DNA from 2 places in the Desulfosporosinus youngiae DSM 17734 genome. Region 1 is predicted to be linked to the other one. Evidence: riboswitches for the same ligand, from Rfam matches in the RefSeq annotation. Region 1 holds a riboswitch; the other holds the start of a gene.
The links. A riboswitch is a leader RNA that binds a small molecule or an ion and turns the genes downstream of it on or off. The one in region 1 is predicted to bind cobalamin.
Positions count from the first base shown of each region.

Region 2: linked by a shared signal. The riboswitch ahead of cobT (nicotinate-nucleotide--dimethylbenzimidazole phosphoribosyltransferase) and the one ahead of DESYODRAFT_RS19675 (ABC transporter substrate-binding protein) in region 1 are both predicted to bind cobalamin.

Region 1 covers NZ_CM001441.1:4,238,547-4,246,283, forward strand. The annotation lists gene DESYODRAFT_RS19660 (ABC transporter ATP-binding protein) at 1-539, opposite strand, end outside; gene DESYODRAFT_RS19665 (ABC transporter ATP-binding protein/permease) at 554-2,281, opposite strand; gene DESYODRAFT_RS19670 (ABC transporter substrate-binding protein) at 2,303-3,352, opposite strand; gene DESYODRAFT_RS19675 (ABC transporter substrate-binding protein) at 3,552-4,601, opposite strand; cobalamin riboswitch at 4,756-4,942, opposite strand; gene DESYODRAFT_RS19680 (response regulator transcription factor) at 5,110-5,808, shown strand; gene DESYODRAFT_RS19685 (ABC transporter substrate-binding protein) at 5,801-7,737, shown strand, end outside.
Region 2 covers NZ_CM001441.1:1,386,028-1,393,764, reverse strand. The annotation lists gene DESYODRAFT_RS06670 (hypothetical protein) at 65-562, opposite strand; gene DESYODRAFT_RS06665 (ParM/StbA family protein) at 559-1,668, opposite strand; cobalamin riboswitch at 1,880-2,057, shown strand; gene cobT (nicotinate-nucleotide--dimethylbenzimidazole phosphoribosyltransferase) at 2,171-3,250, shown strand; gene cobU (bifunctional adenosylcobinamide kinase/adenosylcobinamide-phosphate guanylyltransferase) at 3,283-3,918, shown strand; gene cobS (adenosylcobinamide-GDP ribazoletransferase) at 3,918-4,652, shown strand; gene DESYODRAFT_RS27975 (hypothetical protein) at 4,780-4,920, shown strand; gene DESYODRAFT_RS06645 (spore germination protein) at 5,158-6,786, shown strand; gene DESYODRAFT_RS06640 (Ger(x)C family spore germination protein) at 6,808-7,737, shown strand, end outside.

The DNA of each region.
Region 1 (7,737 bases):
AAAGGCAGAAGCCAATGAAGAGAAAGCATATAGATCAAAATCGCGGCCGGTACCAGCACCGCTATAAAGAAGGTGCCCAGGGTGTGGGCGTAGAACCACTCCAGCTGCTCCACATCATCCATGACGGTTGAAGTAACGGCACCGGATTTTTTGTCGATCATATAGGCGGGGCAAAGCTGTTCCAGCTTGCGGTAGATCATCATGCGGAAATCATGGAGCATGCGGAAGGCAGCCGCGTGAGCAATGTACATCTCCAAATATTCAAACAGTGCCCGCAGCAAAACCACGATACCCAAAACAACCAGATAACCAATAATGGTTTCGGCAGTTGCGCCCGAAGCTGCTGTACCGACAACATACGCCACCAGGGCAGCACTCAGGACCGGCAACGTTTTATTGAAAATACCTGTCAATACGGAAAGTCCGATCAACCAATAATGATTTTTTATATAGAGCGTAAGCTTCATCACTCGCCCGAATTTTGCCAGGAATGCGGTGTTATCCATTTCTGTTCGATGGTTTTTTTTACTGGTTTCCATGTCTCTCTCCTTTTCTAAAGCTGAGCTCTCAACAACTGGGCATATGCGCCGCCGCCAAAGGCCATGAGTTCGTCATGAGTGCCGGTTTGCACAATTTTGTGATCATCCAGCACGATAATACGGTCGGCCTCACGAATGGTTGAGAAACGATGGGCAATAATCAGCACCGTACGGTTTTGCATCAGGTGCTGCAATCCCTTCTGAATGGCGGCTTCATTCTCAGCATCCAGGCTGGAGGTGGCCTCATCTAAGATCAAAATAGGCGCATCTTTTAAAAATGCCCGGGCCACGGCTATCCGCTGCCGCTCGCCGCCTGAAAAGCGCACTCCCCGTTCTCCCACCTGTGTATGGTAACCCTCCGGCAAAGAGACAATAAATTCGTGAATATTGGCCAGTTTTGCCGCTTTTTCAATTTCCTCATTGCTTGCGCCGGGCTTGGCAATACGTAAGTTCTCTTCTATTGTCCCGTGAAAAAGATAGGTATCCTGCCATACCACCGAAATCAAGGAGTGAAAAGATACACTGGGCACGGTCTTAAGGTCGCGCCCGGAGATGCGGACACTTCCATCCTGAGGGTCAAAAAAGCGCAACAGCAGATTGACCAGGGTGGATTTACCTGCCCCGGATTTTCCTACAACCGCTACCTTTTCACCCTGGCCAATGGTGAATATTACCTTTTGCAGGGCCTGCCGCACCCCCTCGTTATAGCCGAAGGTTACATTGTCAAAAACGATTTCCGAATGGAAGTCCCCTTTTTCCAGGGGCGGGGCATCGATTGGCTCTGCAACTTGCGGCTGTGTATCTAAAAAGGCAAATAGTTTATCCGCAGCTGTCAGGCCCCGAAAACCAACGTGCCAGTATTTCACAAGGTCGGTCATCGGCCGGAAGCATTCTACAGACAAAAAGAGGATTAAAAATATACTTGTGATATTAAGTTGTCCGACAGCAAAAAGATAAGCGGCCACACCCACCGAAAAAGCCGAACCGATCGCCGCTCCCAGTCCAATCAGGCAGGAATCCAGCAGGGAGACTGCCAGGTTGTGCATGATGGACTTATACCAGTCCCGAGAGTTGGTTTCCAGTTCTTTTCCCTTTGCAGCCGAGGCATTAAAGGCCTTGAGTGTCATCATGCCCTGGAGAGCGTCAAGAAACTGGGCGTTGAAATGATTTCGCTTTTCCCAGCTGGTCATACCTGTTGAGCGCATTACTTTAAGCCACAGGGAAGGTACAACCATGACAATTATCATACCCAGGAGCATAATGGCTCCCACCATGGTATTCAGATAAAACACATAAGCAAGTATTCCCAGGGAGCTGATAAGAGTTACGAAGCAATGGGGTATATAGTAGGCTATATAAGGTCCTATTGCTTCCACGCCATCCACAAACACTGACTGAATACTGCCGGAACGATTATTCTGCAAAAAACCGGGGCCGAGGCTCAAAAGCTTCTCAAACATAATGTAGCGGAGTTTTTCCTTGGCTTGGCCGGCCAGGATTTTGCTTTGCACTTCATTGAACCAGTTAAGGGCAGACCGTATCAATATCATCCCTAAGATGACAACAAAGTTTGTGACGAACTTATCCCAGGCTTCGCCTGCGAAAACCTTGCTTAAAACCGTAGCTGTAAGCACGCCTTGAATAATATATGTGCCTGTCACCAATACACCGATTAGCACTTTGAGCACAACACTTCCCCGCATGCCCCTGGTTATGGCAAACAATCTTCTACTGATCAGCATCTCATCTTCTCCTAATGTTTGTTATTTAAATTTTTCCGGGTAAAAGCCTTTGGCAAGTTTTTCTACGCAATCAGCGTTGCGGGTGCCGGGCAAAACATCGTTGAGATTTACCACTACAAATTGATCATTGACCACAGCAGGCAGTTTAGCAAAGAGGGGGTTATTCTTAAACGAAGTGATTTTCCCCTCCGCTCCAGCTTCGCCGTAATCAACGATGACAATAATCTCAGGTTTGCTTCCTATAATTTTTTCATTGTTGGCAAACAACCAGTTTCTATTAACGTCAGAAAAAATATTTTTTCCGCCTGCTATTTTAATTAAGTTTGAAAGCAGAGAAGTGCCTGCTGTGAAGATCATTCCTTCTTCTTCGGAATCAAAAACAAACACGGATACAGGCTCTTCGATGATGCCTAATTTGCCCTGCACCCCACTTATTTTTGTTGACATGTTTTGTACTAATTCGCTGGCACGGCCTTCTACATTAAAGATACGGCCCAGGGTTAAAATTTCATTATATACATCATCCATTTGTGCGTTAAGCATATCGGTGGGCTTATTTATATAAGTAGCAATGCCCATTTTATCAATATTTTCCAACGGTGAAATGGTGCCGGTTTTTCCTAAAGAAAAGGACGTGCCGTAAATAAAATCAGGCTTTGTATTAACGACGGCCTCGAAAGATGGATAACCGCCTGCCCCGCCAACGAGATTATCTCCCAGAATATTTAATGAGTTGTAGATTTCCTGATATTCAGGCAAAAAGTCAGCGTCATAGCCTGGAGCCACACCGACAATTTTCTCTTGCAGGCCAAGGGCTATAAGCGTTTCAATATTCGTTGTCTGCACTGCAAAAACGGCTTCCGGCACTTCGTCAATGACAAGCTGCCGATTATAGTTCTGGACAACAAAAGGCTTAAAGTCCGTCTCCTGGTTAACTTTGGCAGATGCCTCTTTATCGGTGCCGGATTCATTTACCTTTTCATTCAAGGGGCTTGGGCCGCAGGCAGACATCGAAAGAACAAGAAACAGCACCATAAATAACACCATAATACGATTCATCACTGTTTTCACGCTGAGCACCTCCAAATTCTTACAAGTATTTGAGCCAGACTATTTTTTCCATTAAAACCCCCTTCATTTTATGAATAAAGTTAGATTGACCTAATAAAGTTAGTTCAATCTAACTTACAGTTTTTAATTATACGGTTGAATCCATATAAAACAATAGATTCACAGACGATTTCATAATATTTCATAACCTTAATGTTTGTTATTTAAATTTTTCCGGATAAAAGCCTTTGGCAAGCTCCTCGATGCAATCAGCGTTGCGGATGCCGGGCAAAACGTCATTAAAGCTGACAACGACAAATTGATCATTGACTACCGCAGGCAGTTCGGCAAAAAGAGGGTTATTTTTAAAGGCGGCAATTTTATCCTCGGCACTGGTCTCCCCATAATCGATAATGATAACAATTTCCGGCTTGCTGTTGACGATTTTTTCCTTATTGGCAAACAGCCAGTTTTTATTAGTGTCAAAAAAAATGTTTTTCCCGCCGGCCAGCTCGATTATGTTGGTAATAAGCGCCGGGCCTGCTGTAAAGATCATGCCTTCTTCTTCGGAATCGTAGACAAACACAGGGATTGGTTTTTCAATCTCCCCTAGTTTATCCTGGGTCCTGCCAATCTTTTCCGACATGTTCTGTACTAATTCATGAGCCTGAGTTTCGACGGCAAAGATCCGCCCTATGGTCAAAATTTCTTCATACACATCATCCATCCCGGCATTGAGCATATCGGTAGGCTTGCTTATAAAGGTGGTAATGCCGGTTTTAGTGATATTATCCAGGGATGTAATATTGCCGGCGTTTCCCACCGAGAAGGATGTGCCGTAAATAAAGTCCGGGTTTGTACCCACAACCGCTTCAAAGGAAGGGTAGTTGTGACCCCGGATAAGTTTTCCCTCCAGGCGGTTTAAGGAATTATAAGCGTCCTGAAATTGGGGTAAAATATCAACCTCACTGACACCCGGCGCCACACCGACAATTTTATCCTTTAGGCCAAGAGCCATAAGAATTTCGGTATTTGGCGTGGAAACAGCAAAAACCGCTTGCGGCACTTTTTCAATAGCAAGCTGCCGGTTATAGTTCTGAATAACAAACGGCTTAAAATCTGCTGTTTGGCTAGCTTGAGAAGATGTCCTTTTATCGGTTTCGGATTTATTTGCCTGTTCATTCGAGGGGCTTCGGCCGCAAGCAGAAATCGAAAAAACAAGCAGCGCCACCAATAATAACGTCATAATAGAATTCATCTCTTTTTTCACAATAAGACCTCCCCAATTTATACGAGCATTTGAGTTAGAATAACCTCACTTATTGGACGATGGGATAAAAGCCGGAAAACAGAAAAAACTCTTTGCCCTCACGAGCAAAGAGTCAGAAAATACAGCTATCACCTCCTAACATCCCGTAGGTATTTACAGTGGTCGGCATAAGCAGGTTTCCTGGCTCAAGATCCTTATCCATTCACGTCTTCCCGGGCGCAGCCCAGTGACAATCTATGAATCGACTCCCTTATACAGTGGCGGGTACCGCGTCAGCTTATCTGACTTCCCTTTTCAATCCTTGCCCTCGAGCAAAGATCACTTATCGCCAATATTCGATTTTTTTCATTATAGCACGTCTGCAGCAGCCCGCTTATGATTTCATAATATTTCACAAATCTAAGACTATATAGGATACCTGTTACCGTTGTCTTTTAAATTATGATAAATTATGCTGTTATAATAGATTCACAGAGACTTAGGTTTTGGGCAAGGAGTGTGCGAGAAAATGGGTGCCATGATTATGATTGTTGATGATAGCAAGGATATCCGTGAAGTCGTTGAAGTCCTGCTGGGCAGTGAGGGTTATCAAGTTATCCCTGCCGACAGCGGCGAAATGGCTCTCAACTTGCTGAAAACTCATCAAGCCATTGATTTAATCATATTGGATATTATGATGCCGGGTAAATCCGGTTTTGAAACCTGCCGGGAAATCAGAGAAATGACCACTGCACCGGTTTTGTTTTTATCCGCCAAAACCCATATTGAGGATAAGGAAACCGGCCTTACTATCGGAGGAGATGATTACCTGTCAAAACCCTTTTCACCCGTTGAGCTGGTTGCCCGGGTAAAAGCTCTGCTGCGCAGATATGCTATTTATCAGGGCAAAGATCATAATTTCAGCTCAGATGTGATACGAATCCGGGAATTGTCTATTCATCCGTCATCGGGTGAGGTGATACTTTCGGATGAACCTATTTCCTTGCGCTATATGGAATACCGCCTGCTGGTACAGTTGGCCTCCCACAGAGGCAAAATATTCTCCGCCCAGGAACTGTATGAAACCATCTGGGAGGAGCCTTTTTTGCCGCTCTCCAATAATACGGTAGTGGCTCATATCAAGAACCTTCGCCAAAAAATCGAAAAAGACCCCAAGAATCCCAAGTATATCCTCACAGTTTGGGGAAGGGGGTATCAGATTGTTTAAAAAGCTGCTTGTAAGAAGGCTGATACTATCTGTTGTCCTGGCCTTTGTCTGTGCCGGAACTGTTTTTGCCTTGCTTCAACAAGTATCTTCTTACAAGATAGAAGCTAAGTATAAGAATGGGGACTATCTGGAACAAAGAATGGAGAAAGAGGCAGCCGCTTTCCAACACTATATCACGGAAAATGATCTTGCCATCCATGACTTTCCTATGATTTCGAAATGGCTGGATACCACTAAGATCACGACCATTTCCCTGTACTATGATAATCGGATCATTTTTAATTCCGGGATCCCTTACATGGAGGAAACCCTCAGCTCGGGTATCCCCCATCAGCCTTTGCCGTGGGAAAAACTATATCCGATCCATTTCAAGGATGCCGACGTGTTACTGAGTTTATCCCTTGATTTAAAGCATTATGATTATGATATTGCCCTGCTCTTTAGTTTAGCCACATTCTTTGCTGTTTTTTTGGGAATCGTACTATTTTTCGTTCATGGCAAAACATCCTACCTCTTGCAATTAGAGCAGCAGGTTTTGCTGATGCAGGGCGGAAAGCTGGACATAACCATCCCTCTGAAAGGAAAGGATGAAATCACCTCTTTAGCCGAAAATATCGATGGCATGCGTCAGGCTTTTATTAAGCAAAAACAGGCTCAGGAAGCCCGGCAACGATTTTCGGCTGCTATGTCCCATGATATTCGCACGCCATTAGCGGCCCTCATTGGTTATCTTGATATTATTGTGAACAAGCGCACCTCCGATGAACAGCGTTTGCAGCAATTTTTGGCCAAAAGCGTGGAAAAGGCCAATCAACTGAAAAGTCTCACAGATCATCTTTTTGATTATTTCGTTGCTTCCGAACAGCAGCCGAAAGAAGCGGCTGAGAATCTCAGCCGCACTGATTTTGAAAAACTGATTTTTGACGGGATTTTCTTGCTTGAATCCAGCGGATTTACGGTAAATATAACTCTGACTCACCTTCAGTATTATCTGAAGATACCCAAACACGCCCTGCAGCGGGTGCTTGATAATATGTTTTCAAATATCCTGAAATATGCGGCGGCGGATAAACCTGTTATGATCAAAATGGAATTAGCCAAGGAGATTCTGACCTTATGCTTAAAAAATGAAGCCAAGACAGATGCCGGGCCTTCCGCAGACACCGGCATGGGTCTTAAAAACACACGGGCTATTGTGGAACGCTATCGCGGCAGGATGACCCAAAGCAAGGTTGAAAATGACTACTCAATTGAGCTTTCCATCCCTGTGGAAATGCCGAAAGCCGTTTTTGCAGTGCAGACTACGAATATTGAAACCCTCATCGCCCTTGGTTTGCAAGAGAAAATTGTGGGTGTGGCTCCGGGTCACGAGGCTGACTTTTTACCTGAACACCGGAAAATTTATAATTCATTAAACCGCTTAGAGGGTAAGCTTATCCGGGGTCACCGCTATCCTTCCTTTGAAGCTGTTGTTGGCACAAAACCGGACTTTATTTACGGCACATCCTTCTCATTAGACACCACCGGAATTATTTCCCTATTGAAAAATGTTGATAAGACCAGCATTGCTACTTATGTAAACAAGCCCACTGATCTGCTCAACGCCAAGCTGGAGGATGTTTATGACGAAATCTTGACTTTAGGCCGGATCTTTAATGTGGAGGACCGGGCTGATAAATTAGTGCAAACTATGTCGGCAAAAATCAGGGCGGTGCGGGACAAATCAGGCGGCATGGAAGAGCTTCTGCCTGTGTTTGTCTTTGATACTGAAGAAGCAGGAATGATCTTTACGGCAGGCGCCGCCCTTCTTTCCAGCCTGATCCAACTGGCCGGCGGAAAGAATATCTTTTCCGAGGCGAATAGAAACTGGCTGTATGTTAATTACGAAACGATTGCAGCCGGCAAGCCCCAGGTTGTTGTCATTATTGA
Region 2 (7,737 bases), 2.8 Mb from region 1:
CAGCTCTTAGTTCTATTTCTATAGTCTGACCTTTTCTTCTGAGCACTGACTTCCAGACCGGCCTTCAGTATCCTGACCTTCCCGGTTTCTGATCTTCGTTTTGCCCCGCGCTTCCCGCCCTCCGGTTTAAAACCCTTAAAACCGCTTGATCATCTTCTGTTCCGATAATATGCTTCATTAAATAGTCAAAACCAGGGGGCCGGTTCCGGATTGGCAGTTCCGCTTCGTATTCAGGCACAAGCATAGATTTCTCATTGGCATATGGGATATCCGGCTGAGAAAACAAATCCTCTAAAGAAAACATCTCTATTTGTTTAACAGGATCTTCCGGAGCTTCATCAGCTTCAGCTTGAGCTCCACATTGAGCTTCGCCATTAGCATGATTGCCGTCATTTTGAATCTCCGGCAGGTCCCCCCTATCAGTTCCTAATAGCGCCTGTCTCAAGGTTTCTATAATAAAAGAACTTCTCTTCTCCGGTTCAATCCGTTGTAAGGCCAGCCAAAGATCTGCTTCAGCTTCATCTATATAGAGGGGAATAAACAAGGGCTGAGCGGTGATCATGCTGAAGGATTAGCTTTCTTAGTAATGTTATTGACCAGGGTTGCAGCCATAATCCGGAATCCCGTGGCATTACCAAACTGCGGATCATTAATCAGTGTCTTGTTTTCCATCTGAATATGCTCATAAACCATTTCCCCTACTTTTCCGGCGACAAGAACTGTGTGCAATTTGCCCAGCATCGGTTTCAGAGCCTTCTTCACTTCCCGGGTGATGTCCGTCCCCAACTGCTTAAGCATGCTTTGCATAATCGGATTAAGATTAATCGTGCCATTATTCCAAGGATATAATCCTCCATTGACTCTGAAAATCTTATCCAGTTCTTTGTCATCCGTTTCAATGGGATTGGCGTGGTTACCGGTTAATTCTTTGAGCTTTTCAGCAACCCCTATATACGCCCACTTTAACCCTTTTTCAATACTAAACGAATTCGGCGGGTCGAGCATAACACCATCATAGAACGTGGCAATATCTGTCGTCCGGAAGCCCGGATCGATAACCACGACATACCCGCCAAATAATTTGGGATTTGTGGGTATTCCATATTCATTGAGGGTTTCTTTAATAAAGACACCATAACTTTGCGGGAGCACACGTGAACGAAGTATGTTAAGCTGGCGGGTCATTCCTGCCATGGGACCTGAACGAAACACAACTGAAAACGATCCCTTTAACTCTGATTCATACTTGTCCTTTAAACTGGCATAATATTTAACCGGAACACCTGTGCCAAGATAGACATTTGCCTTTAGGTTTTGCTGAGCGAGAGCCAGGGCAACCACCAGTAAAGCGGTAGCCTCTTCATCAGAGGATTTGTCTTCATCCCAGCAATAATGAGCTTCATTGGGATTTAAGCTTTCAGCCAAACTGCCCATAAAATAATGCTTCTCCACACCTGTGGCATTATCTTTGACAATAACGTCTAAGGATGCTATCTGTGTTTCTATGTCGGATCCTTTATCAAGCAAGACATTTCCTAAGGTAGAGAAAATTCGTTCATTCCCCTTACAAATCACTGCGGGAAATAAGATCTTTGTATCCCCTGTGTCCAGTTTTATCGCTCCGAATCCCGGATCTGCCCCGGCTACGAGGATATCGCTTTCTAACACACTTGTTCCCCCTATTCACTCGTCAATATTGGCTGTTAAACTCGTCAGCTTAAAACTAAATCGAACTTCGAAGAAAATTGGATACATACTGCTAATACCTACCATTATATACGAAGGAAACACGCTTGTAAAAATGTTGTTGCAAACTATTCTCTTAAAATTCCCTCAAATATTCCTTGAGATTCAAAAAAAGGTGTGCTATGCTTAGTAAAAAAATATTTCCATTTTAGGTGCCCTTTTGAGGGAGAATAGGGAAGTTCGGCTAAGACCGACGCGGACCCGCCACTGTATACGAGGAGTTTCGTCATCACTGGTTTTCTATACCGGGAAGGTGACGAGTTAAGCAATGATTCGTTAGCCAGGAGACCTGCCTAAAATGTTAACGTCTTTCCATAGTATGGAGAGCGGCGGTGATGACGGTAAAGTCCCGACCACAGTTATTTTTGTGGTCGGGACTTTTCTATTCTTTAAATTACGATATTATATAAGAGGAGGAACCAGCATGGAAAACTTAACGGAAGAGCAACTCTATACTCGACTGCAAAAACTCACAGCGGCCATTTTAGATCTCGACGGGGAAGCAATGGCTCAGATCCAGGTGCGCTTAGATTCTCTCACAAAACCTCAGGGAAGCCTGGGCCAATTAGAACAGCTGGCCAAGCAGCTTGGCGGCATTCAACGAACTTCCGGTCCTAAAATTCTCAAGAAAGCTGTCCTGACAATGGCCGGAGATCATGGGGTAGTCGAAGAAGGAATAAGTGCTTTTCCCCAGGAAGTAACCCCTCAGATGGCCTATAATATCATGAATGGCGGCGCTGCCATCAATGTTCTCGCCCGCCAGGCCAATGCCGAGGTTATTTTAACCGATGTGGGCATTGCCTTTCCCGTAGAAGGCAGCCTTATCAATAAACGGGTTGCCAATGGAACTCAAAACATGACTAAAGGTCCGGCAATGACCCGCCGGCAAGCTTTGCAGGCTCTTCTGGCAGGGGCGGAGGTCGCTGAAGAAAAAATCCGCGAAGGCTATAATCTCTTTGCCACAGGAGAACTGGGGATTGGCAATACCACTCCGAGCTCAGCTATTGTCTCAATTTTGACGAATTCCGCCGTTGAAGATGTGGTTGGCCGCGGAACCGGCATTGATGACGCCGGAGTCATCAGAAAACGCCGCGCCATAGAAAAAGCAATTGAAGTCAATCAACCCGATAAAACGGACGCCCTCGACGTCCTCTCCAAAGTAGGGGGCTTAGAAATCGCAGCCATCGCCGGTTCAATCCTCCAGGCTGCCGCCAGCCATGTTCCGATTATTATTGATGGGTTTATCTCAACAGCCGGCGCACTGATCGCGGCAAAGCTTGCTCCTAAAAGCATGGCCTATATGATTCCTTCCCATGGTTCCGTCGAAATAGGTCATCGCAAAGCTTTAGCAGGCTTGGGTCTTGATCCAATCCTTAATCTTGATATGAGACTTGGGGAAGGAACAGGCGCTGCCATCACCTTTTACATCGTTGAATCCGCGCTTCATATTCTTGAGGAAATGGCTACCTTCGCTGATGCCGGAGTCACCGAAAAAACCGTATAATTCACACTACACTTAGGGAGTCGATGAACGTAATGTCTCAATTCACACTCATTACCGGCGGTGCCCGCAGCGGCAAAAGCACTTTTGCCGAACTTCTTGCCGCTCAGGCCAAACGTCCAGTCATTTACATTGCTACCGCTCAAATATGGGATGCCGAAATGGCTATACGTGTAAAAAAGCACCAGGAACAACGACCTTCCACTTGGCGGCTCATCGAGGAACCCTTGAACATCCATGCTACCTTAACTCAGCTTAAAGACGAGGAGGCCGTGATCCTCCTTGATTGTGTCACACTCTGGCTTACAAATATGCTGCTGGCCGGACAGGCTGATCAATCTGCTCAACCCGGTCAAGAGGCACCCTCTGAATCTCAAACCTCCTCTCATCTATACAAACATATAGAACCACAAATTTTGGCTAACGTTCAAGAGGTTGCTCAACTTGCCCAAGAGATCAAACCTAAAGTAATCTTTGTCACCAACGAAGTAGGACAAGGAATCGTCCCGGAAAACCCTATGGCCCGGGTTTACCGGGATTTGGCCGGACGAAGCAATCAGATCCTGGCCCGCAAGGCTGAGCAAGTTTATCTGGTCGCAGCCGGATACCCCATAGAACTTAAACCCTCCGGCGAGAAGCTGCTTGCTTCTCTGCTCAAGGGCGATCTATGATGCGTGGATTTCTGATTGCCCTTACCTTTTTCACACGGATTCCTCTGCCAATCCCCAAAGATGTTACTGCGGAGGAATTTACCCGAAGTTACCGGTTTTACCCTCTCGTAGGTCTGGTCATAGGTCTGCTTCTCTGGCTGCTGGCCCAAGCCTTAGTACCTTATTATCCCCCCTTAGTTCTGGGCGCTCTCCTGCTGGCAGCTGAGTTAATCCTCACCGGCGGAATCCATCTCGATGGGTTTATGGATAGTATGGATGGTTTACTATCCGCCCGCAGCCCGGAAAGAATCTTGGAAATCATGAAGGACAGCCGGGTTGGCGCCCATGCCTCCATGGCTCTCGTCGGCTTACTGCTTCTGAAATTCGCCTTTCTGGCCAGCCTGACTCCCTCCGCCTTTGCCGTCCTCATCGTGATGCCTATGCTCTCACGCTGGGTCTTTCAAATCGGGGTTATCCGGTTCCCCTACGCCCGCTCTCAAGGGCTGGGCAAAGGATTTCATGAGTCATCCGGCTGGATTCCGTTTCTTCTCAGCGGAGGATTAATAGGCGGAATTTCCTATTTCCTTCTCGGCTTAGGCGGACCGCTTGCCCTGGGAGTAACTGCTCTGCTAATAACCTTCATGGCCTCCAAAATATCCAAGCTTTTAGGAGGCTTAACAGGAGATCTATACGGAGCCTTTATCGAACTTGCCGAAGTTATCTGCCTGTTAGCGGTTTTTCCTTTTCTGTCCTGACATCACAGCTAATCCCGCTATTTAGTTATCACAGCCCTACCTTCGTCCAAATAATCATTTTAAAAAACACCCCAAAAACATTCAAAGAATCTGTAGACCTCAAAGTCAGGCAGCTTCTCCCACAGGAGTGAACTCATCGCATGGAGAGGCGATAAAAGCCCACAAGCCGGTGCGGGGAAACGGAGCCACGGGTTCACATCAGGTACTACCCGGAGGTTTGGCGAAGTCCCGCACCGGCGAGTGGGCGAGCCTCGGAGTGCTGAGTTAACGGATGTGGGAGAAGCTGCCCGACCCGAGCGACCTATTTTCAGTAGTGCCGCACAACGGCATAGAACTCTGATAGTATAAAAAAGCGTATGGCTATGAACCATGTTCATAACCCTACGCTTTTTCGAACTTTCACTGACATTTCACTTAGGACAATTATCCCCGGACATAAATCATAAATAACTTCCGGCTTCATTGGTCATATTAACAAGAAGGTGCCATGAAAGGGAGGGGGGTTATGCTTCGTTACATATTCAGCAAGTTAAAATATCTGAAGTTACTAAATCAAAGCTATGCCGCCGGCCGACAAAACCAAGCCGCTTCTGACGATTCCCAAAACCATCCAAAAACTCTCTCGCCAAGTCTCAATACAAACCTGGAAATTTTCAAAGGACTTTTAGGCGATAACTATGATCTTGTCATTCGAAACTTCACTTTAGGAGAGCACGGACAGGAACATGATGCTGCACTGATTTATCTTAACGGGATGACGGATCTGACGACAATTAATGAAAGTATCCTTAAGCCTTTATTGTTAAAGCCGCCTCCTAATACCAATAAGGCTGATTCAACTCAAAGGTTTATAGAACTAGTTACAGCAACCATGCTCTCGGTAGGAGAAGTTGGCAAATCCACTTCTATCCAGGAAATTATTAATCGATATCTTTCCGGGGAAACGATTTTGTTGGTCGATGGCTGTGAAGAAGCTTTAATAATTATGACTGCCGACTGGAAGGCCCGAAGCGTCACTGAACCTAGAACTGAATCCGTCGTCCGAGGACCTCGCGAGGGCTTCGTCGAAAGTTTACTGACTAACACAACCTTAATAAGACGAAAAATCAAAAGTCCGGATTTAGTCTTAGAGTCCATGAAAATCGGTGAGCGTACCATGACAAATATTTGTATTGCCTATATCAAAGGTATCGCTAACCCTTTACTCATTGAAGAAATCAAGCGCAGGCTAAAAGACATCAAAACCGACTCAATCCTCGAGTCAGGTATGATAGAACAATATATTGAGGATGCACCTCTTTCCATATTTTCAACAGTAGCCAATACGGAAAAACCTGATAAGGCTGCTGCCAAAATCCTTGAAGGACGGGCAGCTATTCTGGTTGACGGTACTCCCTTTGTGCTCACAGTCCCCATGCTATTTATCGAAAGCTTCCAGAGTTCGGAAGATTATTATTCCCGCCCTTACTTCGTAAGCATAATTCGAGTGTTCCGCTATATTGCCTATGCTATAAGTATCCTTGCCCCTGCTACCTATGTAGCCTTAACGACGTATCATCAGGAACTGATACCGACCGCCTTGTTGTTCAGCATGTCTGCAGCTCAGGAAGGAGTACCTTTTCCCGTGCTGCTGGAAGCACTGGGAATGGGGATTATATTTGAGATCCTGCGGGAGGCCGGCGTAAGATTACCCAGACCTGTCGGTCAAGCCGTAAGCATCGTAGGAGCCTTGGTCGTTGGACAATCCGCCGTATCGGCAGGGCTGATCGGAGCACCAATGGTTATTGTCGTGGCCCTGACAGCCATAGCTAGTTTCGTAACTCCTGCGCAAACAGATTCAGGAGGTATCTTGCGAATTATCTTTACGCTCCTGGCCGGCTTTTCCGGCGGTTTTGGCATCATGATCGGTCTAATCGGTGTTTTCATACATCTGGCATCTTTAAGATCCTTTGGAACACCCTATCTATCCCCTTTGGCTCCGCTTACTGTGTCTGACTTAAAAGATACCTTTATCAGGGCGCCGCTCTGGGCCATGATAACACGACCAAGAACCATCGGGTGGCGTGATCCTCAACGTGAGGAGTTTCGGTTAAAACCCGGACCTCCCTCCAAAGAAGATACCCCGCCAAAATAAAGTAAAGATAGGGATTATTTAATGAAGTATTTCAACAAGATAGCCGTCACACTTCTAACCTTTATCATTCTTACCTTAGGCACCACAGGATGTTGGAATCGCCGCGAACTGCCAAGCTTGGCGATCGTCTTGGGTGTTGGCATAGATAAGTCCGAAAACACGGATAAAAAACAAATAGAAGTGACTGCGCAAATCATAAAAACCTCCGAGCTGAAAACGAGTGCTCCCGAAGATAGCAGCACTGGGGAAAGCGGCAGTACCGGTGCCTATTCGAATGTCAGAAACAGAGGAGAGACCATGTTTGCAACCATCAGAGATTTTACCCATAAAGTTAGCCGCAAGTTATATTTTCCTCATAATCAAGTTATTATCTTTGGCCGTTCGTTAGCCGAACAAGGGATTCGCAGTTACCTTGATTTCTTTTTTCGGGATCAGGAAACCCGCTTTGAGGTCTTGATCTTAGTCGCTGATGATAAGGCAAGGGATGTATTTGATGTCAGACCAAGGCTTGAGAAAGTTCCTGCTATGGAAATTGCCGAACTAATGGACGCCCAAGCCGCTAACTCTATGACCAGCGTTGTCAGGCTAAATCAGCTTGGTAATCGCTTAATGAGTGAGACAACCGCTCCGATTGCACCTATCATTGAAATTCTCGGAAAAGGTGAAGAAAAGGAAATATCAGTGAAAGGTACGGCCGTTTTTAAACAAGATAAATTGATCGGGCAAATGAACAAAGAAGAAACCCGCGGCTTGTTATGGGCTATTGATGAGATAAAGAGCGGAATTATTGATGTCTATTGTCCAGAAATGAAAAATTTTGTGAGTTTAGAAATCATTCGCGCCCAAAGCAAAATCTCCGCAGAAATCATTGATGATAAACCCTGCTTTAAAATTGAAGTTAAGGAAGAAGGAAATATTGCGAGTCAATGCGGCATGAAGAATTTGACAGCT